One region of the Euzebya rosea genome, then DNA from elsewhere that is predicted to be linked to it. Evidence: riboswitches for the same ligand, from Rfam matches in the RefSeq annotation. Region 1 holds a riboswitch; each other region holds the start of a gene.
The links. A riboswitch is a leader RNA that binds a small molecule or an ion and turns the genes downstream of it on or off. The one in region 1 is predicted to bind cobalamin.

Region 1 (9,561 bases):
ACCGGCCGTTCGGTCGCGGCAGCAGGCGCCAGCGCGGGCGTGCCCTGCGGGTCGGTGCTGGCCTGACCGTCGGCGGTGCCCTGCCCGTTCCCGTCGCCGTCCTGCCCGCCGCCCTGTCCGTCGCCCCCGGTTGCAGGGGCGGGGGTGGCCGCGGCGGGCGGCGCTGGCGGCGCCGACGTCGGTGTCGGGTCCGGGCCGGGGGTGGGCTCCGGCGCGGCTGCCCGAGCGGGCGGCGCCGTGCGTGGAGGCGTGCGATCCGGGCCTGCCGGGTCAACGTTGTACGACCAGCCCTCGACGCTTCCCGGGGCCGGGGTACGGCTCCCGGCGCCGGACGTGGAGTAGGCCCAGTCGCCACCGCGGTCGGCGTGCCAGTAGGACCAGAACGCATCGGCGGGTGGGGTATCGGCGCACCCGCGGTCGGCAGGCCGTCCGTCGATCCGGCAGACGAAGCCCGGCTGCGTGGTGACGGTGGTGTACCCGAATCCGGCCTGCTGGAGGGCATCGAAGCCCGATCCCACCGGGCCGGGGGCACAGCCGATGACCGTGCCACCACCCAGCGACTGGAAGTCCACGACGACCGTGACCCCCGTCTGGTCGGGACACGCGCCGCCCTGCGACCGCGCGGGCCCGGCCATGGGCCCGCCCAGCAGGGCGAGCAGGCCGACGAGCAGGGCGAGCGACAGGCCGGCCACGACCGACGCCGACGTGTGCAGCGACGTCACGGTCATCGGCCGGCCCCGTGACATCAGGCGCAGCCCTCCCCGGTGATGGCGTCGGCGACCGCGTTGGCCACACCAGCCGACACGGCGGCCTCGCCGCCGTAGACGAAGGCCTGCTCGACGCTGTCGGTTCCGCACAGGTAGGCGGCCACGTCGGCGGACAATCCGTCTGTCGGGGTGATGAGCAAGGGGGCGCCCAGGCCAGCCGCGTGCCGGCCACCGGCCAGCGCGTCGGCGAAGTCGTCGCGACGGGCGATACCGACGCTGGTCGGGCCGTCGAAGAACGCTTCGGCCACCGCGACGGCGGTGCCCTCTCGGGTGGCACCCACGATGGGGTTGGCGTCGGGGTAGGCCGTGGCCGCCGGGCCGCCGACGGCATGCACGGTGGCGTCGGCGTGGGCCTCGATCCAAGCGTCGACCGCATCGTGCGGCGCGCCGGACGGGGTCAGGAGGACCACACCCTCGCCGGTGGCCGCTGCGGCCGTGCCAGCGGCCAGCGCGTCGGCGAAGTCGAAGGCAGTGGTCAGCAGGATGTCGGTGGGTTCGGTCCCACGGACGGCGACGACGGCGTCGGCAACGGCCGTGGCGGTGGTGATGCGGTCGGCACCGCTGACGCGCTCGACGGTGTAGCCGAGCGCCTCGATTCCGGCGACCACGTCGTCCCCGAGCGCGGCGGTGCCGCCCAGGACGTGCACGGTCGACTCCGCGGGAAGGACCCGCTGGATCTCCTCGGCCACGGCGTCGGCCAGCGCGTCCGCGCCGCTGATGAGCAACGGCCCACCGACGGCAACCGCCAGCGGGGTCCCGGCAAGCGCGTCGGCGAAGGAGTCGGCGCGGGCCACGACCAGCCCGGTCGCCGCACCATCGGCCACGGTGGCCCGGCTGACCGCGATGGCGGTCTCGATGCGGCCGGCCTCGGCGACGCGCGTCAGCGTGCCGTCGGTGGCGGCGGCAACCGACGGGGCGGACCCGTCGGAGTAGACCCAGCCCTCGACGTCGCCGGGAGCGGGGTCAGAGGTGTCGGCACCGACCTGGTAGCCGGTCCACGATCCGTCGGCGTTGCCGAAGAAGTACGCCCAGTACTGCCCCTCGAACGGCTGCTCGCAGGCCAGCTCGGGCAGGCCCTCGATGGCGCAGACGAACTCGCCGAAGTCGCTGGAGGACGTGGTGATGTCGAAGGCCGCCTCGCGAAGGGCGTCCAGGCCCGACGCCGGATCCCCCGGCGCACAGCCGGTGAGGACCTCGCCACCGTCGAAGAAGGTCAGGTCGACGGTGACGGTGACGCCCTCGGCGTCGGTGCAGGCACCGCTGACGGGCTCCTCGATCGCAGGGGCGGCGATGGACGGGAACGCGGGGGCCCCGAGGGCAAGGATCCCCTGGGTAGTGGCCAGCAGCAGCGAGCCGTCGTCGTCGACGGTGTAGGCGATGGCGCCGGCCTCGGGGTCCTCGGCGGGCTTCTGCAGGGTGATGACGAACTCGGCCGCCGCGTCGGCGGCGTCGGTCAGGTCGAGGGCCCGGAGTGTCTGGGCGGCAAGGCCGGTGGAGTTGGCGTTGCCACCGAACGAGCCGTCATCGGCCTGCTGGTCGGCGAGCCATGTCGCGGCGGCATCGCGCTCGTCGGCGGTCGGCTCGATGTCGAGGAGGCCCTGCACGGCCATCGCGGTGGTGTCGATGTCGCCGCCCGCGGGGGTCTGACACGGCATGGACACGCCAGCCATCTCCGTCAGCCCGTTCTCCCAGCCGCCGTCGGGGCAGCGGCGGTCCGCCAGCCACGTCGCGGCGGCCTCGGGCACGCCACCAGCGGTGGTGGCCAGCGCCTGCAGCGCCAGGGACTGGGTGAAGACGGTGGCGTCGGCGAACCGGCCGGCGTCTCCGCCGTCGGTGGCCATCAGGGCGCGCAGCTCGGCCTCGAGGTCGGTTCCCCCGACGTCGGTGTAGTCGCCACCGCTGGCCCGGAGGCCCAGCATGGCCTTGGCGGTCTGGCCCTCGTCGGGCGTCTCGACCTCGTCGAGGTAGGCCACGACGGCGGCTTCGAGCTCGGCACGGATGGTGGCGACGGTGTCACCGTGGAGGCCGGCACCGGACAGCGCGAAGATCACGTCGGCCATGCCACCGGGGCTGGTGACCCTGCCCTCGGCGTGCTGGTCGACGAGCCACGCGGCGGCAGCCGATGCGGCGGCCTGCTGATCGCTGGCGTCCTGCGCCTCGGCGGGCGCGGCGGGAAGGGCGAGAAGGGTGGCAACGAGCGCGCACAGCGCGGCCACCACGGTGACCCGGGTACGGATCGACACGACGGACGTCATTCGGGGAGTTGCTTTCTCGGTGGGGGCCCAGCGGGCCCATCACCGGCGGCTCCACCTGTGGCGTCGGGGCCGGCATGGGCTCCGTCCGCAGACCACGACGGTGTGAGGAGCCTGTCACCTGCGCAGGCATTCCGGCTTGCACCACGTTCGATGGTGCCCACGGTTGCGGGTCAGCGCCGGACTCGGACCGGCTTCCCCTTTGCAGGACCGTCCCACCGCAGACGGCGGGACGACCACGAACGGTAGGTCCCCGCCCCCACGCCGGTCAACTCGGCATCGGGACGGGGAGCTCCCGACGAACGGTCAGCGCAGCTCCGCCGACGACAGGCCGAGCAGGCGGCGGGCGATGATCAGCAGCTGGATCTGCTGGGTGCCCTCGAAGATGTCGAGGATCTTGGCGTCACGGGCCCACTTCTCCAGCAGCTCGGTCTCGCCGTAGCCAACGGGACCGCACAGCTGCACGCAGCGCAGGGCGACGTCGACGACCATGCGGCCGGCCTTGGCCTTGGCGTAGCTGGCCTCCAGCGAGTTGGGCTTGGCGTTGTCGGCCATCCAGGCAGCCTTCAGCGTCAGCAGCCGGGCGGCCTCGAAGTCGGCTTCCATGTCCAGCAGCGCCTGGGCGGCCGCGGACTGGCTGTGCGCGGGCTTGTCCCAGTCGACCTCGACGCCGGCCTCGGCCAGCAGCTCACGGGTGCGCTCCAGGCAGGCCTCGGCGACACCGATGCCCATGCTGGCGACCAGCGGACGGGTGTTGTCGAAGGTCTGCATCGCCCCGGCGAAGCCCGACTCGACGCTGACCTCGGGGTCACCCAGCAGGTTCTCCGCAGGCACCCGACAGTCCTCCAGGACGAACTGGGCGGTGTCGGAGGCACGGATGCCGAGCTTGTCCTCGCTCCGCACGAAGTTGAGGCCGGGGGTGCCCTTCTCGACGACGAAGCTCTTGATCGCCGCCTTGCCCAGGTCCTTGTCCAGCGTGGCCCAGACGACGAGCAGGTCGGCCCGCTCGCCGGCGGTGATGAAGATCTTGGTGCCGTTGAGGATGTAGTGGTCGCCGTCGCGGACCGCCGTGGTGTTGATGGCGGAGGAGTCCGACCCGGCGTCGGGCTCGGTGATGGCCATGGCGGCCCACTTGCCCTTGAACCGCTCCATCTGCTCCTCCGAGGCCACCGAGGCGATCGCGGAGTTGCCCAGCCCCTGGCCGGGGATGGTCAGCATCAGGCCGAGGTCGCCCTTGGCGGCCTCCTTGATGGACAGCACCGTCGACATGTTCGAGGCGTTGCGGTTCTCGCCGTTGGTCGGCTTCTCGCGCTTCACACCGGTGGCGCCGGTGCCCTTCATGGACCCGGACTCCTCCATGCCGGCCATGGCGGCGGCCAGCATGTCGAGCTCCTTGGCGTAGGTGTGCTCGTCACGGTCGTACTGGCGGCTGATCGGCCGCAGGACGTGCTCGGCGACGGCCTTGGCCTGGTCGATGGCCGGGGTGAACTTCTTGGGGACTTCGAGGTTGATCACGGTGTGCTCCCTTGGATCCTGGTGTCGTGGTCGCGGTCGGGGTGTGGTCGTGGTCCGGTGCTAGACCAGGACCATCCCGTCGACGACGGCGGCGGCGCGCAGGTCGCGGTACCACCGCTCCACCGGGTGCTCCTTGACGTAGCCGTGGCCACCGAGCAGCTGCACGCCGTCGGAGCCGATCTGCATGCCCTTCTCCTCGGCCAGGCGAGCCGCGACGGCGGCTTCACGGGCGAACGGCTTGCCCTGGTCGGCCAGCGACGCGGCGCGGTAGGTGGCAAGGCGCATGCCCTCCAGCTCCACGCCGATGTTGGCGACGGTGAAGGCAACGGCCTGCCGGTTGGCGATGGGCTCGCCGAAGGCGTGGCGTTCCTTCACGTAGGGGATGACGTAGTCGAGGACCGCCTGCGCGGTACCGACGGCAAGGGCGGCCCAGGCGATGCGCGTCCGGGCGATCATCTCGCTGTGGACCTCGGGGGCACCGTCGCCGAGCAGGTTGGCGGCGGGCACGCGCACGCCCTCCAGCAGCAGCTCGCCGGACGCCGTCGCGCGCACGCCCATGGTCGGTTCGGCCTTGACGGCCAGCCCGGCGGTGCCGGCCTCGACCAGGACCAGCGCGGGGCCGGATCCCTCGAGGTCGGCCGACACCAGGTACAGGTCGCAGCGGTCGACGTGGGCGACCAACGCCTTGACGCCGTCGAGGACCAGCTCGTCACCCTCCCGGCGAGCGGTGGTGCGCAGCACCGTGGGGTCGAACAGCGGGTGCGGCTCGCTGATCGCCAGCGCCGCGGTCGGCGGGTTGTCCTCGGTGAACGCCGGCAGGAAGCGGGCCTGCTGGTCGGCATCCCCCCAGAGCGACAGGGCCGAGGCGACGGCCGCGGGGGCCATGATGCCGGCGGTCAGGCCCATGTCGCCGGCGGCCATGGCCTCCAGCGCCAGGACGCTCGTGACGGCGGACCGCTCGTCGACGACGCCGCCGAGGTCGCTGGGGATGCCCAGGACCATGGCGCCCATCTCGTTGGCCATCGCCCGCAGCTTGTCCGGGGTGGTGCACGTGTCGTCGGCCTCCCGCGCCGCGGGACGCAGGTGGGTCTCGGCGAAGTCGCCGAACCCCTCCACGAGCATCTGCTGCTCCTCGTCGGGGGTCAGGTCGAACAGCGTCGCGCCGCCCTCGACCGGGGCCTGCCGGGCAGCCCTGCCACCGTTGATCGCCTTGCTGGCCTTCGCGAACTGCCGGCCGGCGCCGACGGCGGCGGTGAAGCCGTTGCGGGTGCTGGACTGCACCAGCGCCTCGACGCGCTCGCGCAGGCCGTAACGGTCGAGCAGCTCGCTGCTGGCCAGACGGCGAAGCCCGCCGAGGGCCAAGCCCATTCCATCTCCTGCCAAGCTCATGTGGGATCCTCCAGAGGGCCGGGTACATGCACCCCGACCCCGATTTGGTCGAAGGGTGCTACCAACGGTAGCGTTACCGCAGGTTACAGCAACAGATCCACCCCATGTCAAGTCAAGGAGCACACCCGTGAGCCAGACTCCCCGGGACGCCGTGATCGTCGGCGGCAACCGCATCCCGTTCGCCCGTTCCAACACGGCCTACAGCAAGGCCAGCAACCAGGACATGCTGACCGCGGCCCTCGACGGCCTCGTCGCCCGCTTCGGGCTGGCCGGTCAGCGCCTCGGTGAGGTGGCCGGCGGCGCGGTGCTCAAGCACGCCCGCGACTTCAACCTCGTCCGCGAGTCGGTGCTGGGCAGCGCGCTGTCCCCCGAGACGCCCGCCTTCGACATCCAGAAGGCCTGCGACACCTCGCTGGAGGCCACCATCGCGGTGGCCAACAAGATCCGCCTCGGCCAGATCGACTCGGGCATCGCCTGCGGCGTCGACACGACCTCCGACGCGCCGGTGGCGCTGAACGAGGACCTGCGCCACGTGCTCATGGAGGCCAACCGCGCCAAGGGTCCGATGGACTACGTCAAGCTGCTCGGCAGCCTGCGGCCCGACCAGATCGTGCCGGAGATCCCCCGCAACGCCGAGGCCCGGACGGGCATGGCGATGGGCGACCACCAGGCCATCACCACCGCCGAGTGGGGCATCTCCCGCGAGGCGCAGGACGAGCTGGCCGTGGCCAGCCACCGCAACCTGGCAGCCGCCTACGACCGCGGCTTCTTCGACGACCTGATGACCCCGTTCCTGGGGCTGTCGAAGGACAACAACCTGCGGCCCGACAGCAACGTGGAGAAGCTGGCGACCCTGAAGCCCGTCTTCGGTGACCGCGAGACCGGCACCATGACGGCCGCCAACTCCACTCCCCTGACCGACGGTGCGGCAGCCGTGCTGCTGTCGACCCGCGAGTGGGCGGCCGAGCACGACCTGCCGGTGCTGGCCCGCTTCGTCGACGCCGAGTCCGCCGCGGTCGACTACGTGCACGGCCACGAGGGCCTGCTGATGGCCCCCGCCTACGCCGTGCCCCGCATGCTCGCCCGCAACGGCCTGACCCTGCAGGACTTCGACCTCTACGAGATCCACGAGGCGTTCGCCTCCACCGTGCTGTCGACGCTGGCCGCCTGGGACGACAAGACGTTCTGCACCGAGAAGCTCGGCTTGGACGACACCCTCGGCACCATCGACATGGACAAGCTGAACGTCGCCGGGTCGTCGCTGGCCACCGGCCACCCCTTCGCCGCCACCGGTGCCCGCATCGTGGCGACCACCGCCAAGCTGCTGGCCGAGCGCGACGACTGGACCAACGGCGGCCGTGCGCTGATCAGCGTCTGTGCGGCCGGCGGCAACGGCCTGGTCGCCATCGTCGAGCGCGCGTAACCCCTCCCACGGTGTGTCGTCGAACCGGCCGCATGACGCCGCTGGGCGACACACCGGCCTGACCAGCCCTCCCCCAACACCCCCTGTGTCGCCGAACCGGCCACATGACGCGATCGGGCGACACACCTCTCCACCCGAGGAGCACCCCAACATGGCAGATCGTTACACCCAGTTCGTCAACTCCCAGATCGGTGAGAAGCTGGCCGACCTCGTCGGCCTGCCCAAGCCCTCGACCCTGCGCCGCCACGAGCCCGGCCAGCCCCTCCTGGAGGGTGCCGTCCTGCTCGGCGGCGACGGCCGGCTGCGCGAGACCGTCGCGAAGGCGCTGGCCGCCGCCGACGTCGAGGTGCACACCGAGCTCGCCGACGCCGAGGACACCCCGCGCTACGCCGCGCTGGTGTTCGACGCGACCGGCCTGACCAGCAGCGACCAGCTGGTCGCCCTGTACGACTTCTTCCACACCACCATCCGCCGGCTCGGCGCCAGCGCCCGCGTCGTGGTCCTCGGCACCGTGCCGACCGCAACCGACTCCCCGGCCGAGCACACCGCGCAGCGCAGCCTGGAGGGCTTCGTCCGCTCCATCGCCAAGGAGCTGCGTGCCGGGGGCACCGCCAACCTGGTCGAGGTGCACCCGGGCGCCGAGGCCGGCGTCGGTGCCCCGCTGCGCTTCCTGCTGAGCGGCCGGTCGGCCTTCGTGTCCGGCCAGCGGTTCACCGTCGGCCCGCGGACCGAGCACCCGCCGGTCGTCCCCACCGACACCGACCGGCCCCACGACGGCAAGGTCGCCGTGGTCACCGGTGCGGCCCGTGGCATCGGCGCGGCCATCGCCCGCACCCTCGCCCGCGACGGCGCGACCGTCGTCTGCCTGGACCTGCCGTCGGCCGGTGACGACCTCGCGAAGGTCGCCAACGACGTGGGCGGCACGGCCCTGCAGGTCGACATCACCGCCGACGACGCGGCCCGGACGATCATCGACCACGCCACCGAGCGCCACGGCGGCATCGACATCGTGGTCCACAACGCCGGGGTCACCCGCGACAAGACCATGGCGGGCATGGACGAGAAGCGCTGGAACATGGTCCTCGACATCAACCTGTCGGCCATCGAGCGCATCAACGACGCCCTGCTGGCCTCCGACGTCCTCGAGGCCGGCGCGCGAATCGTGTGCGTGTCGTCGATGTCGGGCATCGCCGGCAACCGTGGCCAGTCCAACTACGCCGCGTCCAAGGCGGGGGTCATCGGCCACGTGGCCGCGCTGGCCCCGACGCTGGCCGACCGCGGCATCACCATCAACGCGGTTGCCCCCGGGTTCATCGAGACCAAGATGACCGACGCCATGCCGGTCGCGACCCGCGAGGTCGGCCGCAGGCTCAACAGCCTGTCGCAGGGTGGCCAGCCCGTCGACGTGGCCGAGACGATCGGCTTCTTCGCCGGACCGGACGCCGCATGGCTGAACGGCACTACCGTCCGCGTGTGCGGGCAGAACCTGCTGGGGGCGTGATCCGCTGATGGCCGACACCACCGACCGGCCCGAGACCGCACCGACGGTCATCGAGCTCGACAGCCCGCCCGACCTGACGCCGATGCTGGCGAAGGTGGCGGCGGGGGCCCTCCCGCTGCCCGGTCGCGGCGGCGGGAAGGGCGACGCGGGGTTGCCCGACACCACCGTCGTGCTGCACGACGCGACCGTGGACCTCGACCACCTGGCGTCCTACGCCGAGGTGTGCGGGTTCCGCCTGGGGTCGACCCTGCCCCCCACCTACCTGCACATGCTGGGGTTCCCCCTGTCGGTGCAGCTGATGACCCGCGACGACTTCCCGTTCGGACTGATGGGGATGGTGCACGTCGCCAACCGCATCACCCAGCACCGTCCCGTCGGTGTCGGGGAGACGCTGGAGCTGACCGCATCGGTCACCAACCTGCGCCCCCACCCGAAGGGGAGGCAGATGGACAACGTCGTCGTCGCCACCGTCGACGGCGCGACCGTCTGGGAGTCCACCAGCACCTACCTCACGCGTGGGTCCGGCGCGGACGAGGCTGCCAAGGGCAGCAGCGTGGACGTCGAGGTCGCCACCCTGCCCCTCACGGGCCTGTGGCGGGTCCCCGGCGACATCGGTCGTCGGTACGGCGCCGTCTCGGGTGACCGCAACCCCATCCACATGTCCGGCCTGACCGCGAAGGCGTTCGGCTTCCCCAAGGCCATCGCCCACGGCAT
Region 2 (9,561 bases), on a different contig from region 1:
CGGGCGGGTTGGCCGCGGACACCGCCGACTGGACGTGGCGTCGATGGCAGGGACGGGAGCGCCGGCTGGACGCGGCTGCAGCGGCGCTGGCCCTCGTGCTGGTTGCGGCAGTCGTGCCGGCCGCCGCGGACGGGGTGCGACTGCTGCGGGTGGGACAGGCCCCCGACACGCGGGACGGCTTCCCCGAGCGGCTGCAGGAGGTCCTCGTCGTCGAGGGGCTCGCGGACGTGCCGGTCTGGACGGAGTCCTACACCGGCATCGGCGCTGCTGCCGCCGAGGCCACCGGAGGCCGGCTGGTCTTCGGCTTCGGGGACACCCCCGAGGTCCTCGCGTGCGGGTGCGTCGCCGTCGTGTCCACCTACATGGAGCAGCGGTACACCGCGGACCCGGCCACCGCGCCGGTGTACACCGCGATGCGGGCACGGGGCCGGATGTTGCTGGACCACCAGCCGAGCATCCCCCTCACCTACCGATGGGACCTGCTGCCGACCTGGGGGATCGGCGGGGTGCCGCTCCGGGGACCGGTACCGGCGCTCGGGCCGGGCATGACGGTGCTGGACCTGACCGAGCCGCGTGGTGCGGAGGTCGACCCCGATGCGTGAGCGACCCCGCCGGTCAGATCAGCCCGAGCTGCTCGGGCTGGGCCTCGCCCGCGGTTCGCTGCGCGACCAGCCCGGCGGGGTCGTCGGTGGCGGAGGGGCCCGGCTGCAGCTCCAGGTCGAGGTCGGCCAGCAACGGGGCGTGGTCCGACGGCTTGCTGTCGGGAACTCGGGTCGGCTTGCGGAACTCCCGGTCGATCCAGGCGGCGGTGGCGGTGTCGGCGATCTCCCGGCTGGCCAGGAGGAAGTCGATCCGCAGCCCGAAGCCCTTGTGGAAGGCGCCGCCCCGGTAGTCCCACCAGCTGTACCCCGTGTCGTCGGGATACAGGGCGCGGAACACATCGGAGAAGCCCGCCTCGAGCAGGCCACGGAACCGCCGCCGTTCGGGGTCGGTCGCATGGGTGCCGCCGTGCAGGGCCGCGGGGTCCCACACGTCGAGGTCGGTCGGGCACACGTTCATGTCGCCCCCGACCACGACGGGGCCCGCGGCGGCGAGGGCAGCCATCCGGTCGCTCATGGCCTCGAGGAAGACCAGCTTGCTGGCGTACTGCGGCGAGTCAACACGCTGGCCGTTGGGGACGTAGACGCTGACCACGGTGACACCCCCCACTCGTGCCTCGACCCAGCGGGCCTGGTCTGGGTCCGGCTCACCCGGCAGGCCGACGGACACGTCGTCGACGCCGTGCTCGGCCCGACCCAGCACCGCGACCCCGGCCCAGCGGCCCCCGGACTGGTCGGCAGCCAGGTAGCCGGCCGCGGCCAGCTCGGCGTGCGGGAAGGCCTCGGGGGACGACTTGGTCTCCTGCAGCAGCACGACGTCGGGGCGGTGCTCCTCCAGCAGGGCAAGGACCCGGGGCAGCCGGGCGCCGAGCGAGTTGACGTTGTAGGTGACCAGGCGCATCGCGCCTCAGGCTATCGGCAGGCGAACCGGCCATGATCCACGACCTCTTCTTCTACGGGGCCGGGGTCCCGCGCTACGGCTTGCTCTGGCTGCTCGTCACCCCGGTGATGACCGCCCTGGCCCACGCCGCCGGACTGCGTGGCCGACGGCTGGCGCTGCTGCTGGCCACGACGCTGCCGACCTTCGGGCTGCACTTCGCTGCCGTGCCCGGCCTGACGTCGTTCCCCGTGCGATGGGCGATCACCGTGGCCTCGCTGTCCGGCATGATCGTGCTGCTGGTCGACGTCGTCCGCAACGGCCTGCCGCCGACTGCCCCACCACGGGGGTGGGCGCGCCGTCACGTCCCTGCGATCCCCGCCATGTTCGTCATCGTCATGGGCGCCGTGGCGATCAGGGCCGTGTGGGCCTGGGTCGATCCCGGGATCGCGGACATCCCGCAGGCCAGCGAGTACGCCGCCCGGCAGGTCCTCGCCGGCCTGAACCCCTACGTCGAGGCCAACCCCTACACCTACGCCCCGGTCTACCAGTACCCGGCCGGGACGATCCTGTGGCACCTCCCGTTCGTCGCCCTGGTGCCCGACGGCCTGGTGCTGGGGGAGACGTTCGTGGCTGCCCGGATGGCGGCGTGGGCGATGGACGCGCTGGGGGCTGGCCTGCTGTGCGTCGGGGGATGGGTGGCCTCCGGGCGTGGGCGAACCCTGCCGATCCTCGCGCTGCTGCCCGCCGCGCTGTACGGGCTGAACGCCACCCTGGTGCGGGAGGTCGGGCTGACGGGTGCGAACGACGTGTTGATGGGCGTCCTGCTGGCCGCCTCCGTCTGGCTGCTGGCAGAGGGGCACCGCCCGACCCGCTCAGCGGTGCTGTGGGGGCTGGCGGTTGCGGTGAAGCTGCCAGCGCTGGCGGTGGCCCCGCTGTTCCTCGTACGGGCGGGTTGGGGGCGCGTGATGCTTGCCGGCGTCGTCGCACTCGTCCTGCAGGTCCCGTTCTTCGCGTTCCCCGATATCGGCCTGCACGGCCTCGAGGCCATGGCCGAACCGGCTGCGCGTCCAGATCCCTACACCGTCATGGTGAACAGCATCTGGTGGCCGCTGTATGCCGCGCGAGGGGTCGAGCCGTCGGTCGTCGACGCCATCAGCAGCGGGGTGGTGCTGCTCGGCCTGGCGACGAGCACGTGGGGGGTGTGGTCGGCCCGGCGGATGGCCTCCGGCCCCGATGCCAGGGAGCGACTCCTCGCCGTATCGGCGTTGGCGGTCGTCGTCATGTTCCTGCTCGCCCCCCAGTGGCGCGTGAACTTCCAGAGCTGGCACGTGCCTGCAACCGTCGTCGCCGCGGTTGGCTCGCTCGGTGCGGTCGGGACGTCGCGACAGGTCTGGACCAGCGACGACGAACGGCGTACGTGGCAGGTCCCGCCGCCCCCGCCCTGCACCCCCGGCGTCGAGCGGCAGGTCCATGTGGCAAAGGAGGCTCGATGAGCGCCGCTGTCGACCGTGTTCCCCAGGTACCGGCGCCACCAGCGCAGGGCCGGACCGTTCCGTGGGCCGCTCGTCCTGCGGTCCTGCTGTGGGCGACGGTCGTGATCGCCGTCGCGGGTCATGCCGTGCTGTGGGACGGACCATTCCGGGAGGGGCAGAGCGCCGGACCGTACTGGTCGGTGGTCACCGCCGGTCTGGCCGTCGCCCTCCCGTTGGCGGCCGTGGTCGTCGCCGACCACCGGGTCCGCCGATCAGGCAGGGTCGGCCTTCGCCCTGCCACGGTGGTCATGGCGTCCGCGGCGCTGCTGCTCGGCCTCCTCATCGTGCAGGTCCTTGTCGGTGGCCCCGACGACTCCGACCTGCAGGTCTACCAACGGCAGGGTGTGGCGCTGATCGACACGGGCGGTCTACCCGTGGACCAACCCGCGGAGTACCCGCCGCTCGGTGTCATCGTCTTCGGCTTGGCGACGCTGCTCGACCGGGCGCTGCCGATCGGGTTCGGGGTGGCGGTCGGGGTGCTGCTGGCGGCGCTGTGGACAGGCACGGTCGTCGTGCTGGCTCGACGGGTGCAGCCGTGGGCGGTCGCCACGATGACGCTCTGGCCGACCATCACCCTGTTCGTGCTGATCCGCTACGACGCCCTCCCCACCGCGTTCCTCGTCGCCGGACTCGCGGTTGCCGCAGGCCTCGACGAGCGACGGGAGGAGGAGGCCGACGCGCGTCGGGCTGGGAGTGCATCGGGACTGCTGCTCGGTCTCGGCGCGGCCGCCAAATGGACGCCGGGGCTGGCGGCTGTGGTCCTGGCAATCGGGTGGTGGCGGGCGGGGCGACGACGGCTGGCCACGTGGTTCGCGGCAGCGACCGCTGCCGGATTCCTCCTGCCCCACGTCCCGTTCCTGCTGACCGCGGAACAGCGCGGTGCAGTAGTGGACGCCTACCGGTTCCATGCGATACGGGAGCTGACCGCGGAGTCCCTCCCGTTCCTGCCCTTGCACCTGCTGGGGTTCGCGCCTCGGCCGGACCGCCCGTGGGTCGGCGTCGACGGCCTCGACCCGTCCGTCGCCTGGGTCCCGACAGCGGTGCTGCTCGTCGTGGTCATCGGCCCCGCGGTGGCTGCGTGGCGACGCCCGGACCGCGTCCTCGGATGGGCGCTGCTGGCACCGCTGGCCTTCATGCTCGGCAACCGGATCTACTCCCCGCAGTTCGTCCTGACCTTCGCTGCACTGTGGGCACTCGGCATCGGCAGCCGCGACCGAACCCCCGCCTGGCAGCGTCTGGCCGTGGTCGGCGGAACTGGCGCAGCCGCCACGATCGGATGGGGCATCTGGCCCAACTTCGTTGACTACTGGCTGCCCCTGTCCTGGGCGTTGTTCACCGTCATGATCGCGCTGACCGTGGCGGCAGTGCGGTGGTCACAGCCGGAATCTCCCCAGCTGCCCGGATCCGGTCGGTGAGCGAACGGTCGACCGTCCACCGCCACCTCACTCGGGGTCGGAGACGCACACGTCGGAATCGGGGATCACGACGGGGGCGGCCTCGCGGGTCGTGGTGAAGATGCCGGTGCCCTCCACGCACAGGATGGAGATGTTGGGGTAGGCGTCGGCGTTGCGGATGATCACGGCGCTGTCCGGATCGACCGCGCGGACCCCCTCGAGGTCCCGGGTGGCCTCGCACGAGGCGGCCAGGAGCAGCGGTACGGCAACGACGAGCAGCAGCCTCGTCGCGTGGCGGGAAACAGTCATCGGGGCCTCCGTCGGTTGATCGGCTGTGCCGGACGCTACGCCTCCTCGACCCGTCGGCGCGCCCGGGCCGCGGTCGTGGCGTCGACGACGGCCGTGCTACGGTGCGCGTCGCTCGAATGCTGCAGTGCACGGGAAGCCGGTGAGAATCCGGCGCTGTCGTCGCAACTGTGACCAGGGAGCGTCCCGCCAACTGACCACTGGACCTCGTGTCCGGGAAGGCCGGCGACGACGCGTCGATCTGGCAGCCAGGAGACCGGCTGCAGCGCAGAGCCCGACCATCCGCGACCGACGGAGAGGAGGGCCGTGCGGCGCCGCCGCTCGACCGCCCGATGACCCACACCACCGACCACCCTGCCGTGGCCACCGTGCTGTCCGACTGCGCCACGTCGTGGATGCCCGTCATGCTCGGCCGTCCACCGACCGAGGTCGACCACCACGGCACCTGGTTCCCCTTCACCACCCTCGTCGAGGAGACCCGGCTGGCCCGGAGGGTCCGCGAGATGGCCCCCGACTACGAGGGGCTGGCCGACGTCGCCACGGCGTTCCTCGCCAGCCGCTTCGCCTCGCCGCTGGCGTTGCTGGCCGGCGCCCCCGTGCACCAGCACGGCGTCGCGGTTGCCTACGCCGTCGAGGACCTGTGGCTGCGCCGAAGCGCCCGCGGCTGGTTCAACGGCATCGCCGTCACCGACGCGACCCTCGACACGCCGGACACGGCCGCCCCGCGCGCCGTCGAGCACTACCGGCCCGTCGTCGAGCGCCTCCGCCGGGTCGGCAAGCTCGGGAAGCGGGCGATGTGGGGACAGCTGGCCGACGCCCTGGCCACCACCGCCGGTCACGCCCACGACGCCGCCGGTGACGCCGAGGCCGCCGCACACGGCAGCGCGCTCCTGCTCGAGGCAGCCGACCCGCCGCTGTGGGGCACACCGACCTTCGAGCGCATCGAGGCCGGGGGTGCGGTTGGCCTGGCGTGGCGCCGGAGCTCGTGCTGCCTGGCCTACCGCTGCGAACGCTACGAGCTGTGCACCGGTTGCCCGCTGACCCCGACGGAGGAGTGGCGCGCCAAGTCCATCGCCTCGGTCATGCAGCGTGCCGGGTCCCACGCATGAACGCCCCCGTGCCGACCGTCGTCGTCGCCGGCACCGCCTCCGGGGTCGGCAAGACCTCCGTCGCCACCGGCCTGATGGCGGCGCTCCGAGCCGCCGGTCACGTCGTGCAGGGCAGCAAGGTCGGTCCCGACTACATCGACCCGAGCTACCACTCGATCGCCACCGGCCGGCCGGCCCGCAACCTCGACGTGTGGCTCAGCGGGGCTGACCTGATCGCCCCGCTCGCGCGACACGGCGCGACCGGCGCCGACATCACCGTCGTCGAAGGGGTCATGGGCCTGTTCGACGGCAAGTCCCCGACCGAGCTGACGGCGTCCACCGCCCATGTTGCACGCCTCCTCGGTGCGCCGGTCCTGCTGGTGGTCGACGCCGGTGCCATGGCCCGCTCCGCCGCGGCGATCGTGCATGGTTTCGCCACCTTCGACCCGGGCACCCGCCTCGCTGGTGTGGTCCTCAACCGTGTCGGCTCGCCCGGGCACGCCGACCTGCTGCGGCAGGCGATCGAGCCGACCGGTGTCGAGGTCGTCGGGGTCCTGCCGCGCATGGACGACCTGGCGACACCCTCCCGCCACCTCGGGCTCGTCCCCGCGGACGAACGCCGCGCGGACGCCCACCGGACCGTCGCTGCGCTGGGGGAGTGGGTCGGAGCCCACCTCGACCTCGACGCGGTGATGCGGCTGGCCCGGACAGCCGACGTTCCCGACGTGCCGGCATGGTCCCCCGCCCCGACCGACCGCGTCCACGGCCCCCCGGTCGGGGTCGCCATCGCCGGTGGGCCGGCCTTCTCCTTCCGCTACACCGAGAACCTCGAGCTCCTCGAGGCCGCCGGGGCGACCCTGCTGCCGTTCGACCCGATGCACGATGCGTCGCTGCCGGTCGGCACCGACGTCGTCTACCTGGGCGGCGGCTTTCCCGAGGTGCATGCCGACGCACTGGCCGACAACACGGCCATGCTCGCGGAGATCCGCGCCCACGCGGCCGCCGGTCGACCGGTCGTCGGGGAGTGCGGTGGGCTCCTCTACCTCTGCCACGACCTCGACGGCACCCGCCAGGCCGATGTGCTCCCGGTCACCGCAACCATGGACGCGCGGCTGACGCTCGGCTACCGACGGGCGATCGCCGCGAGCGACTCGATCCTCTGGCGGCGGGGCGAGGTCGTGACCGCCCACGAGTTCCACCGCACCGTCACCGATCCGCCCGCCGGCGCCGACCCCGTCGGCACGGAGGGTGATGCCACACCAGGTGTGGCCTGGCGTGTGGAGGACCGGGACGAGGGCTTCGTCACCGCGTCGATCCATGCCTCCTACCTGCACACCCACTGGGCGGCGTACCCGCAGGCAGCCACGCGCCTGGTTGCCGCCGCACGCACGACTGACCATCCACCGACGTCCCCCACCTCCCTGGAGTCACCATGAGTCGCCGATCGACCCCCCTCCTCCTCGTCAACACCGGACACGGCAAGGGCAAGTCCTCCTCGTCGTTCGGGGTGCTCAACCGCGCGTGGCACCAGGGCTGGCGCTGCGGGGTGTACCAGTTCGTGAAGTCCGGCAAGTGGAGGATCGGGGAGCGTGTCGCCGCCGAGACGCTGTCGGCGTCGGAGGTGGGCGGGACGATCGACTGGTTCTCCGTCGGTGACGGCTGGACATGGACCAGCCGCGACCTCGAGGAGTCCGCCGACCTGGCCCGGGAGGGGTGGGAGGAGGTCAAGCGCCGCATCGCCGACGAGACCTACGACTTCCTGCTGCTCGACGAGTTCACCTACCCGATGACGTTCGGGTGGGTCGACACCGCCGAGGTCATCGAGGTCCTGCGGACGCGGCCGGGGCACCAGCACGTCTTCATCACGGGGCGTGATGCACCGGCCGAGCTGGTCGAGCTCGCCGACCTCGTGAGCGAGGTCACGAAGGTCAAGCACCCCTTCGACGCCGGCATCAAGGCGCAGCCCGGCATCGAGTGGTGAACCCGACGCGGCGACGAACGGATGCCGTGAACGTTGCTCGTGCACAACGGTTGTCCGACAGGCGTCGTAGGGCTAGTGTCCCCGCGCATTGGAACAACTGACGGGGTGGATCGGGGTGGTGCCCGCCGTGGCATGCGCCGACACTCCGACGAAAGGGATTGAATTGACTGCACGTCATTCGCGCTGGGGCATCGCCTCCAGCGCTGCAACCGCGGTGTTCCTCGTCCTCGCGCTCGGCCTGGCGATCCTGCCGGCGAACGCGATCGAGGTCATCGACTCCGGCGACTCCGTCCCGGCCATCCGACTCCTGGGCGGCAGCCGCTACGACACCGCCGCCGACATCGCCATCGACGCCAGCGCGCAGGCGGCCGCGTTCGAGTCCGGCACGGTGATCGTGGCGCTGGGCGACAACTTCCCCGACGCCCTCGCCGCGACCTACGCCGCGGGCCTGGAGAACGCGCCGATCCTGCTCGCCCAGCCCGACGAGCTGCCGATCGCGACCACCTCCGCCCTGGAGGGCCTCGCCCCCGAGCGGATCGTCCTCGTCGGTGGCCCCGCCGCGGTGAGCGACGAGGTCGAGGCCGAGCTGGCCATCTACGGCGAGGTCACCCGCGTCGCCGGCACCAACCGTGACGAGACCGCCCTGGAGGTCGCCCGCCTGGGTGACGCCGACGGCGACGGCGCGCTGGACAACGGGGCGACCACCGCCATCGTCGCCAGCTCCGGCGACTACGTCGGTGCCGTCATCGCCGGCCCCGTCAGCGCTGCCGCTGGCTGGCCGCTCGTCCTGACCAACCCCGACGAGCTGTCGCCCGCCGCCAGCACCGCCATCACCGAGCTCGGCATCACCGACGTCATCGTCGCCGGCGGCCCCGGCTACGTCTCCAACGACGTTGCCGGTGCGCTGACGGCCCTCGACGGTGTCTCGGTCTCCCGCATCCTCGGCGCCTCGCCGGGCCTGCTGTCGGTCCAGATGGCCCGCTTCGCGGAGTCCGAGCTGGGCTTCACCCCGGGCCACGTCAACATCGCGACCGGCGAGGACTTCGCCGACGCGCTGGCCATCGGTGCCCACGCGGCGCTGGACTACGACGGTCCCGCTCCGGTCCTGCTGACCGAGGGCGAGGAGCTCGGCGAGCACGTCACCGCCTTCCTGGCCGAGCGCGCCACCTGCGCGTTCCGTGACCTGCACGTCGCCGGTGGCATCGCGGCGGTGTCCGACGAGGTCGTCGAGGCCGCCCGGACCGCCGCCACCCCCGCCGAGCCGTGCACCGACGCGGAGAAGGTCATCGCCCGCGCTGACGTCCGCGGAGGCATGGAGGTCCTCGAGGCCCTTCAGGCCATCGCTGATTCCGTCCCCGCTGCCACCCGCCAGGAGGGCGAGGAGGCCGAGCCGCTGGGTACCCGCGCGTCGGGCACCGAGGGCTACGAGCTGTCGGTGGACTACGTCCTCGGCGAGCTGGAGGGCACCGGCTTCGAGGTGACCACGCAGGAGTTCGCCTTCTCGCTGTTCGAGGAGCTCGCGCCCACCGTCGTCACCGTCGACGGCGAGGAGCTGACCGAGGAGCAGGCATCGATCATGAGCTACTCCGGATCCGGTGACGTCACCGGGGTCGCCGAGCTCGTCGACGCCGACCTCGGCGCCGGCAACCCCGGCACCGGAGAGGCCAACGACGGCGACTCCGACTCGGGTTGCGAGATCGAGGACTTCGACGGCTTCACCGAGGGCAACATCGCCCTGATCCAGCGTGGTGGCTGCGCCTTCGCGGTGAAGGCTGCCAACG
Region 3 (9,561 bases), on a different contig from region 1:
CCGGGTACGGCCGTGGCGGATCTCGTACCCGGTCGCGGCCGTCCCCAGGGCCGGCGCGTCCCCCTCGACCCGACGCACGATCTTGTCCTCGCCGAAGGTGGTGTCGACGGGGAGCAGGCCGAGTCCGGCGACGGTGCCACGCCTGCCCTCGACGTGGTCGGTGATCGTCCGTCCCAGCATCTGGTAGCCACCGCAGATGCCGAGGATGGGGTTGCCCGCGGCAGCCCGTGCACCCAGTGCCCGGTCCAGGCCGAGCGCGCGGAGCCGGTCGAGGTCGGCGACGGTGGCACGGGTCCCGGGCACGACGACGAGGTCGGCGTCGGCGACGGCCGTCGCCGACTCGGTGAACGTCACCGACACCCCGGGTTCGTGGCCGAGGGCGTCGATGTCGGTGAAGTTGGAGATGCGCTGCAGCCGGAGCACGGCGATCCGCAGCCCCTCCTTCCCCACCGATGGCCCGCCGTCGAGGTCGCGCAGGCCCAGGGAGTCCTCGGCGTCCAGCGCGAGCCCGTCGACCCACGGGACCACCCCGAGGACCGGCACGCCGGTGCGTGCGGTCAGGTCCGCGATCGCCGGTTCCAGCAGGCTCGCGTCACCCCGGAACCGGTTGATGACGAAGCCGCGGATCCGTGCGCGGTCGTCGTCGGGCTGCAGCGCCCACGACCCGTACAGGCTGGCGAAGACGCCGCCCCGCTCGATGTCGCCGACGACCACGACGGGCAGGTCGGCGTCGGCCGCGAGCCCCATGTTGACCAGGTCGCGGTCACGGAGGTTGGGTTCGGCCACGCCGCCCGCCCCCTCGCAGACGACCAGGTCGTGGCGGGCACGGAGGTCTGCGAGCGCCCGGCGGACGTGGGGCCGCAGGCGGGTGGTCAGCGGGCCGTAGCTGACGGCGTCGGCCTCCTGCAGCGGCCGACCGTCGACGACGACGTGGCTGGTCCGCTCACCGCTGGGCTTCAGCAGGATCGGGTTCATGGCGGTGGTGGCGGGGATGCGTGCCGCGGCCGCCTGCAGCGCCTGGGCCCGGCCGATCTCGCCGCCGTCGCTGGCCACCGCGCTGTTGAGCGCCATGTTCTGCGCCTTGAACGGGGCGACGTCGATGCCCCGGTCGACCAGCAGCCGGCAGAGGGCCGCGACGAGGGTGGTCTTGCCGGCGTCGCTGCCCGTCCCGGCGATCAGGATCGCCGGCGCCGGTGCGGTCACGGCCGGTCGCCGGTGGGGACCACCAGGCCGGCTGCACGGACGGCGTCGGCCAGCTGGTGGAGGGTGGTGCACTCGACGGTCTCCGGGCCGTGCAGGCGCCACCGGTCGGGCAGCACCTCCACCGTCAACCACGAGGACCGGTCGACGACGACGGCGCCAGCTCGGGCGAGCGCCCGTCCGGTCCACAACCCGCGGGTGGGGTCGGGGGCCTCGCCGTCCACACCGGTCACGGCGACCTCGGCGCAGCAGTCGACGGGCAGCTGGAAGGACGCGGTCGCCAGGTCGAAGCGGATGTCGTCGCGGCCGAAGGCCCGGTCGATCGCGCCGTCGAGGGCCAGGTCCTCGGGCGCTCCGACCTCCACGCTGCCCGAGCCGTCCAGCAGCCATGCCGTGTCGGCGACGCGAAGGGCAAGGTCGAGATCGTGGATGGAGGCGACCACGGCAAGGTCGCGGGTGGCGGCCAGGCGACGCAGCAGGTCGATGGCCTCGACCCGCCCGGGAAGGTCGAGGAAGGCGGTCGGTTCGTCCAGCAGCAGCACGGCGGGTTCCTGGGCGAGCGCCCGGGCGATCCACACCCGCTGCCGCTGGCCGTCGGACAGCCGGGCCAGCTCGCGGTCGGCCAGATGGGTGGCACCCACGGCCTCGAGCGCATCGTCGACGATGCGGTGGTCGCGATCGGTCATGCGCCCGGACCAGCCGGTGTGGGGATGCCGGCCGATGGCCACGATGTCGCGGGCGCGGAGCAGCCCGACGTCGGGGTGGTCGGTCAGGACGACGGCGATGTGGGTGGCGCGGTCGGCCCGCTTCATCCTCGTCAGCTCGCGCGTGCCGGACCCGGTGGTGGCCGTGACCACGCCCTCGAGCGGTGGGATGACCCCACCGAGGGTGCGCAGCAACGTCGTCTTGCCGGCACCGTTGGGGCCGAGCACGGCGACGAAGCGGCCACGGTGGACCGCCAGGTCGGCGGGTCCGACGATCGGGACGGTCCGACGCCCGTCGTGGTAGCCGGCCCGCAGGCCGGCCGTGGCGAGCACGGGGGACGACGACGTGGTGGCGGGTGGCACGGACGTGGCGGTCACGACAGCACCACCTCCGCCGAGCGACGCAGGCGCATCAGGACGACGATGACGACGGGGGCGCCGAGCACGGGGGTGACGGCGTTGAGCGGCAGCGCGAGGTCCTGGCCGGGGACGCCGGCGATGATCTCGGTGCCGAGGGCCACGCAGGCACCGATCAGCACGACGGACGGCATCAGCACCCGATGGTCGGAGGTGCGCAGCAGCGCCCGGCCGAGGTGTGGCACGGCGAGGCCGACGAAGGCGATGGGTCCGGCGAACGCGGTGATGACCCCCGCGAGGAGGGAGGAGGACACGATGATGACCGCCCGGACGGCCCGGACGTTGACGCCGACGGACTCGGCGTAGCGCTCGCCGAGGAGCAGGGCGTTGAGCCCCTTGACGGTGGAGGCGGCCAGCAGCAGCCCGATGACGGCGGCGGGGACGAGCACGGCCAGCTCGGACCAGGTGACCCCGCGGAAGGACCCCAGGCTCCATGCCAGGTAGGCGCGGAAGTCGTCGGAGTCGGAGAAGAACAGCAGGAGGCTGACGATCGAGCCGGCGAGGTAGCCCGCCATGAGCCCGATGATGAGGACGCTCGTGATGGAGCGGATGCGCCGAGCGAAGGTCAGGACGGCGCCCAGCACCAGCCCAGCCCCGACGGCGGCGGCGACGGCGGTGGACACGCTGCCACCCAGCGCGAGGGTGCCGAGGAACATCGATCCGCTGCCGGCGAGGCTGACCAGGGCGACGCCGAGGCTTGCGCCCGACGCGATGCCGAGCACGAACGGGTCGGCCAGCGGGTTGCGGAACAGGGTCTGCAGCTGCAGGCCGGCGACGGACAGCCCGGCGCCGGCGACCAGCGCGGTCACGGCGCGGGGCAGGCGGATGTCGGTGATGATGACCGACCACGACGACGTTGACGGGTCGCCGCCGGTCAGGACGGTCCAGACCTCGGTGACGGGAATGGAGACCGACCCGAGCGCCAGCGCACCGGCGAACAGGGCGGCGGTCAGGACGACCAAGCCGATGAGGATCGGGACGACGGGGCGACGGCTCGTGCCCCCGTCCTCCCCCCGGTGGGGGGTGTGGGCCGCGCCGGCGCCGGCGGCCGGCGACCGTTCGGCACGATCGGGGGCTGCGTCGTGCATGGACGACGCAGGCCCCGATCGCGTCACCAGGGTCCCGTCGGGCTCGACCCGGCGTGTGGCCGGGTCGAGCGCGGGGGCGGTCGCCGAGATGGCATCGGTGACGGGGTCGGGGGTCATCCCGCTGCGCCGGCCTCGGCGCCGTCACCTGCCTGGGACCCGAGCAGCCCGTAGAACCGGGGCTCGTGGTCGGGCAGCAGGTCGGGGTGCAGGATCGCGACCACGTCGGCCAGGACCAGGTCGGGGCGGACGGCACCCTCCTCGTAGAACCGGTTGCCGCCGGTCGGACCGAGGTCGGCGTCGTTGGCCCACACGTTGTCGGGGAACGCCGCGAACAGGCCGAGCCGCTCGTCGTCGGCGACGAACTGCTCGGGGGTGACCGCGACCGAGCCGGCGGACAACCACACGTCGGCATCCTGGCCACGTTCGAGCACGGTCTCGAGGTCCAGCGGGAGGGTCGAGCCGGGCTCGTCGGCGAACACGTAGGCCCCACCGGCGGCGGCGATCAGCGACGCGGTGTAGGACTCGCCGCCGGAGGCGAACCACGTGCCCGCGAACGGGTCGTTGGTCAGCACCGTGGGACGGTCGTCCTCGGCGACGTCGGCGGCAAGCGCGACGAGCTCGTCCCAGTCAGCGGCGACACCGTCGAAGACGTCCACGACGGCCGCCTCCTCGTTGAGGAGCATCGCCTCGAGCTTCATCCACTCGGCGCGACCGAGGGGGTCGACCTCCAGGTAGGAGGCGTTGGGGACGACCGGCACGTCGAGCGCGGCGAACGGCTCGGTCGGGTCGGCCCCGGAGAAGCCGGCGCTGACCATGATCACGTCGGGTTCGGCGGCGGCAAGGGTCTCGAGGTCAGGGGAGGTCTGATTGCCGACCTCGACGATGTCGCCGGCCTCGGCGGCCTCGACGACGGACTGGGTGGAGGCGTACTGCAGGCCGCCGTGGCCGACCAGGACGTCGGTGCGTCCGATGAGGTCGAAGCCCTGGAGGAAGGTGGTGGAGTACGTCACGGCGCGTTGCACGGGGACGTCGACGACGATGTCGGCCCGGACGTCCTCGGGGAGGGTCGTGCCGCACTGCACGAGCGCGACGGTCAGCGGCACGGCGTCGGCGCTGTCGTTGGGGCGGTCGATCGTGACCAGCTTGACGTTGCCGTCGTAGGTGGCGCGGATGCCCTTGGCGACGTCGAAGGCGACCTTGTCGGGGAACCAGTCGAGGTCCTGCAGGTCCTCGGTGGCGCAGCCGTCGGTGAGGTTGGCCTCCGGCGGTGTGATGTCACCGTCGGCCCCGTCCTCGGTGGCGCCGTCGTCGCTGGCCCCGTCGTCGGTGGCCCCGTCGTCGGCAGCCTCGCCATCGGTCATGGCCGCCTCCTCGGCGTCATCGCCGTCGGTTGCGCCGTCGGTGGCTTCGGTGTCCTCGCCCTCGCTGGAGGGCGGCTCGTTGCTGGTGTCGCGACCCGACGGGTCGGCGGCGCACGCAGCCAGGACAACAACGAGCAGAACGAACATGGCTGCGCCTCGCAGCCTGACAGTGAACGGGGAGACCAACGTCGTCCCCTCCTTTCCGTACCTCGCGGAATCGTGGGTGCTCGGTGCGGGTGGCCGGTCTCCTGGCTTCCGGGTCGTCGGCCGCATGGGCCGTGCGCGAACACCTCGCCCTTCCCAGCACGCGGCCAGTGGGACTGCCAAATGAGGCGTTCGCTCCCCCGGTCACAGTGGCGAGGACCGCGCCGGTATCACACCGGACTTCCCGAGCACCACCGCAGGTGAGCGGCGTCACCGTACCCGTCGGTCATCGGAGGGACAAACGGCGACCACCACCCCCGCCGACCTACGCTGCGTCCCATGCGTTCGACGTTCCTCCTCGCCGCCCTGCTCGTGGTCCTCCAGGCGCTCCCCGCCAGCGCCCACACCGAGCTGGACACGACCGTGCCCGCCGCCGACAGCGAGGTCCTCGACCCGCCGTCGGAGGTCGTGCTGGACTTCACCGCAGCGCTGCTGCCCGACAGCGAGCCGGCCGTCCGGGTGATCGATCCCAACGGCGACGACCTCGTCGCCGCACCGCCCACCCTCGAGGGCGCCACCGTCACCGTGCCCCTCAACCTGGCGGTGACCCCGGGCCCGCATCGCGTCGACTGGGCGATCACCGCCGCCGACGGGGACGATCAGACGGGCAGCTTCACCTTCGTCTTCGCCCCACCTGCCGACGTCGCCACACCGCCGGGTGCGGTGGTCCCCACCGAGTCAGCCCCGACCGAGGCAGTCCCGACCGAGTCGGCGGACTCCGCGACGGGACCGGCAGACCCCACCCCCTCGCCCGCCGAGGCCACTGACCCAGGGCCCGCACCCGAGGCGAGCGAGCCCACGGCGACGCCGTCAGCGGTTCCAGGGGATCCCGAGGCCGCGTCGACGACGACCCGTGCACTCGTCGTCGTGGCGGCTTTCTTCGCCGTCCTCGGCGTGGGCGCGGTGATGCTCGCCCGCGCCCGCCGGGACGGCAGCGAGGAGTGACCTACTCGCCGTGGAGCTGTCCGGCCAGGTAGTTCTCGATGCCGATCCGCTCGATCGCGTCGAGCTGCGACTCGAACCAGTCGGCGTGGGTCTCCTCGTCGCGGACCATCTCCTCGAACACCGCGGCGGAGCCGTGGTCACCGAGGTCGTGGCACTCCTTGGCGGCGGCGTTGAACGTCGCGACGGCCAGCTTCTCGCTCTCCAGCGCCAGCGACAGCATCTCCTGGGCGTTCTCGCCGACGGTGATGGCGTTGAGGCGCTGCACGTTGGGGTGCCCGTCGAACATCAGGATCCGCTCGATCAGCTCGTCGGCGTCCTTCATCTCGTCGATGGAGTAGTCGTAGAACCGCTTGCCGAGCTTCGGGAAGCCCCAGCTCTCCAGCATCTTGGCGTGCAGGAAGTAGGTGTTCGTGACGGTGAGCTCGAAGGTGAGCGCGTCGTTGAAGAGCTCGACGATGCGAGGGCTGACCGGTTGCATTGGTGAGGTCCTTCTGGAGGCGGGTGGCGGCCGGAGTATGTCAGACGCGGACGGCGTCGACAGCCCTCGCCCCGACGGTGTCACGGGACAGCAGCTGGGCGTGCACCGGCTCGCCCGCGGGGGCGTCGTCGCAGGCCAGCTCGGTCACCAGCGACGGGCAGCTGCCGCACACCATGTTCCGCAGCGTGGGGACGCAGCCGCCGCACGCGGTACCGGCCCCGGTCAGGGCGGCGACCTGCCGGACGGAGGTGCATCCCTCCGCGACGGCGGCCTCGATCTGGCGGTCGGTGACGACCTTGCACTGGCAGACGTACATGGAGGTTAGGTTAGCCTAACTATCCGTCGTACGACAAAACGGATGAGGGCCCGTCGCACGGCCGACGGGCCCTCCTCCAGCAAGTCGGAGCCTCAGTCGGTCTTGACCAGGGTGCCGAGGTACAGCTCGATGACCTTGGGGTCCTTCAGCAGCTCCAGGCCGGTGCCGGTGTAGGCGTCACGCCCCTGGTCCAGCACGTACCCGCGGTCGCAGATCTTCAGGCACTGCTGGGCGTTCTGCTCGACCATGACGATCGTCACGCCCGCGTCGTTGATCTGCTTGACGCGGTGGAAGACTACGCCCTGGTTCGCCGGGGACAGGCCGGCCGACGGCTCGTCCAGGAACAGGACGCTGGGGTCCATCATCAGGGCACGGCCCATGGCGACCATCTGTCGCTCGCCGCCCGACAGCGAGCCCGCCCGCTGCTTGCGACGGTCCGCCAGCTTGGGGAACAGGCCGGCCACGAAGTCGAACCGCTCGTTGAACATCGACGGGCGCAGGTAGACGCCCATCTCGAGGTTCTCCTCGATGGTCAACGACGGGAAGACGTTGTTGGTCTGCGGGACGTACCCGACACCCTTGTCGACCAGCTCGTGGGCGGTCATGCCGGTGATGTCGTTCTCCCGGAGGATGACGTGGCCGTCACGCACCTCCACCAGGCCGAACATGGCCTTGATGAGGGTCGACTTGCCGGCGCCGTTGGGGCCGATGATGCCGACCAGCTCGCCCTCGCGGACGTGGATGTTGGCGCCGTTGAGGATGTTGACACCGGGCAGGTAGCCGGCGATCAGGTTCTCGGCGTACAGGACCGACTCGGCGGCCGATGGCGGCCGGCCGGCCTCGCTGAGGGCCTCGGCGCCGTGATGCGATGCGGCCTCGTCGACGACCTTCTGCCGCGCCGCGGCGATCTCTTCGTCGTGGCTCATCGCTGCTCCTCCTGCTCCGCCTCGATGTCGGACAGGGCGACCTCGCCCTCTCCTTCGGAGCCACCCAGGTAGGCCCGGATGACCGTTTCGTTGGTGCCGATGGACGACGGGGGCCCTTCGGCGATGACACGTCCCTCGGCCATGACCACGACCCAGTCGGAGATGTCCATGACGACGTCCATGTCGTGCTCGACGAAGACCACCGTCATGCCGAGCTCGTCGCGCAGGCTCTTGACGTGGCCGAGCAGGGACTGCACCAGGGCCGGGTTCACACCGGCCATGGGCTCGTCGAGGCAGACCAGCTCGGGCTCGACCATGAGCGCACGGGCCATCTCCAGCAGCTTGCGCTGCCCACCGGAGAGGGTGCCGGCGAGGTCCTCGCGCTTGGCGTCCAGCTTGAACCGGGCGAGCAGCTCGTCGGCCCGCTCGGTGATCTCGGCCTCCTGCTTCTTCCACATCCCGGGGATGACGGCGGGCAGGAACCGTTCGCCGGTCTGGCCGGTGCCGGCCAGCCGCATGTTCTCGATGACGCTCATGCGGTTCAGCGACTTGGTCAGCTGGAAGGTGCGGACCATGCCGTACTGGGCGACCTTGTGCGCGGGGACCCCGCCGAGGTCGTGGCCGTCGAAGGACCACGTGCCCTCCGTCGGCGAGTCGAACCCGGTCATCAGGTTGAAGAACGTCGTCTTGCCCGCACCGTTGGGACCGATCAGCGCGGTGATCAGGCCGCGCTGGATCTCCAGGTGCTGCACGTCGACGGCGGTCAGGCCACCGAAGCTGCGGCGGACGCCGTCGACGATCAGGACGGGGTCGGGCTTGGCGACGCCGGGCTCGGGCGCGACGTCGTCCAGGATCCGACGATCCACGATGGTCGGGCGGGTGGCCGCGGTCTTGTCAGCGGGCATCGAGCAGCATCTCCTCTTTGTTGCCGAAGATCCCCTGCGGCCGGAACGCCATCAGCAGCGCCAGCATGAGGCCGACGAGGATGAAGCGGATCGGGCCGATCTCCTGGGTCGCGATGATCGACTCGCTGATGATCCCGCCCTCGATGAGCTCACGCATCAGGGTGTCGAGGCCAGCGGTCAGGAACAGGAAGATGAACGTCCCCACGATGGGACCCCAGATGGTGCCGGCACCACCCAGGATGATGATGACGTAGGCGAAGAACGTCCGGACGGGGATGTAGGTGTCGGGGTTGACCGCCTGGGTGCCCATGGCGAGGAAGATCCCGCCCAGCGCACCGAAGATGCCGCCGAGGATCAGCGCCTGCATCTTGTAGGAGAAGACGTTCTTGCCCAGGGCACGTGCGGCGTCCTCGTCCTCGCGGATGGACTTCAGCACACGCCCCCAGGGCGACCGCATCAGCGACCAGGTCCAGAAGGTCAGCAGGGCCACCAGGGCCCAGCCGACGACCATGACCCACAGCTGCTGGCCGGAGTAGTTGAGCGCCCCGAAGTACCGATCACTCGGCCCGTCGGGGAACGGGTTGATGACGAAGAAGTCACCGGCGAACTGCTGCAGGCCGAACACCGAGTTGGTGATGGGGCGGGCGACGTCGGAGCGGAAGACGAACCGCAGGATCTCCGCCGCCGCGATGGTGGTGATGGCCAGGTAGTCGCTGCGCAGCCGCAGCGTCGGTGCGCCCAGCAGGAGGGCGAGGATGACGGCCAGCAGGATGCCGACGAGCACGCCGACGACGAGCGGTTGCCCGCAGGGGCCGATCTGGTCGGCTGCGGTCTGGGTGGCCGCCACGTCGGGACACGGCCGGCCCATGATCGCCACGCCGTAGGCGCCGACGAGCATGAAGCCCACCTGCCCGAAGTTCAGCAGGCCGGTGTAGCCGAAGTGGATGTTGAGGCCGATGGCGGCGAGGGCGAACACGACGGCTTCGACGCCGAACGCGGCCCTGAAGCCATCGATGA

Region 2: linked by a shared signal. The riboswitch ahead of CUC05_RS09250 ((2Fe-2S)-binding protein) and the one ahead of CUC05_RS02065 (cell wall-binding repeat-containing protein) in region 1 are both predicted to bind cobalamin.
Region 3: linked by a shared signal. The riboswitch ahead of CUC05_RS06415 (ABC transporter substrate-binding protein) and the one ahead of CUC05_RS02065 (cell wall-binding repeat-containing protein) in region 1 are both predicted to bind cobalamin.

The regions. Positions count from the first base shown of each region.
Region 1 covers NZ_PGDQ01000002.1:79,568-89,128, reverse strand. The annotation lists gene CUC05_RS02070 (hypothetical protein) at 1-728, opposite strand, end outside; gene CUC05_RS02065 (cell wall-binding repeat-containing protein) at 746-3,010, opposite strand; cobalamin riboswitch at 3,128-3,257, opposite strand; gene CUC05_RS02060 (acyl-CoA dehydrogenase family protein) at 3,326-4,534, opposite strand; gene CUC05_RS02055 (acyl-CoA dehydrogenase family protein) at 4,595-5,902, opposite strand; gene CUC05_RS02050 (acetyl-CoA C-acetyltransferase) at 6,051-7,346, shown strand; gene CUC05_RS02045 (3-oxoacyl-ACP reductase) at 7,498-8,847, shown strand; gene CUC05_RS02040 (MaoC/PaaZ C-terminal domain-containing protein) at 8,855-9,561, shown strand, end outside.
Region 2 covers NZ_PGDQ01000006.1:34,012-43,572, forward strand. The annotation lists gene CUC05_RS09230 (hypothetical protein) at 1-602, shown strand, start outside; gene CUC05_RS09235 (exodeoxyribonuclease III) at 616-1,500, opposite strand; gene CUC05_RS24625 (glycosyltransferase family 87 protein) at 1,533-2,972, shown strand; gene CUC05_RS24630 (glycosyltransferase 87 family protein) at 2,969-4,426, shown strand; gene CUC05_RS09245 (hypothetical protein) at 4,454-4,714, opposite strand; cobalamin riboswitch at 4,797-4,990, shown strand; gene CUC05_RS09250 ((2Fe-2S)-binding protein) at 5,044-5,820, shown strand; gene CUC05_RS09255 (cobyrinic acid a,c-diamide synthase CobB) at 5,817-7,235, shown strand; gene cobO (cob(I)yrinic acid a,c-diamide adenosyltransferase) at 7,232-7,780, shown strand; gene CUC05_RS09265 (M20/M25/M40 family metallo-hydrolase) at 7,944-9,561, shown strand, end outside.
Region 3 covers NZ_PGDQ01000004.1:277,179-286,739, reverse strand. The annotation lists gene CUC05_RS06430 (cobyric acid synthase) at 1-1,203, opposite strand, end outside; gene CUC05_RS25275 (ABC transporter ATP-binding protein) at 1,200-2,282, opposite strand; gene CUC05_RS06420 (iron ABC transporter permease) at 2,279-3,526, opposite strand; gene CUC05_RS06415 (ABC transporter substrate-binding protein) at 3,523-4,917, opposite strand; cobalamin riboswitch at 4,992-5,207, opposite strand; gene CUC05_RS06410 (copper resistance CopC family protein) at 5,254-5,919, shown strand; gene bfr (bacterioferritin) at 5,921-6,397, opposite strand; gene CUC05_RS06400 ((2Fe-2S)-binding protein) at 6,438-6,713, opposite strand; gene CUC05_RS06395 (ABC transporter ATP-binding protein) at 6,806-7,639, opposite strand; gene CUC05_RS06390 (ABC transporter ATP-binding protein) at 7,636-8,544, opposite strand; gene CUC05_RS06385 (branched-chain amino acid ABC transporter permease) at 8,534-9,561, opposite strand, start outside.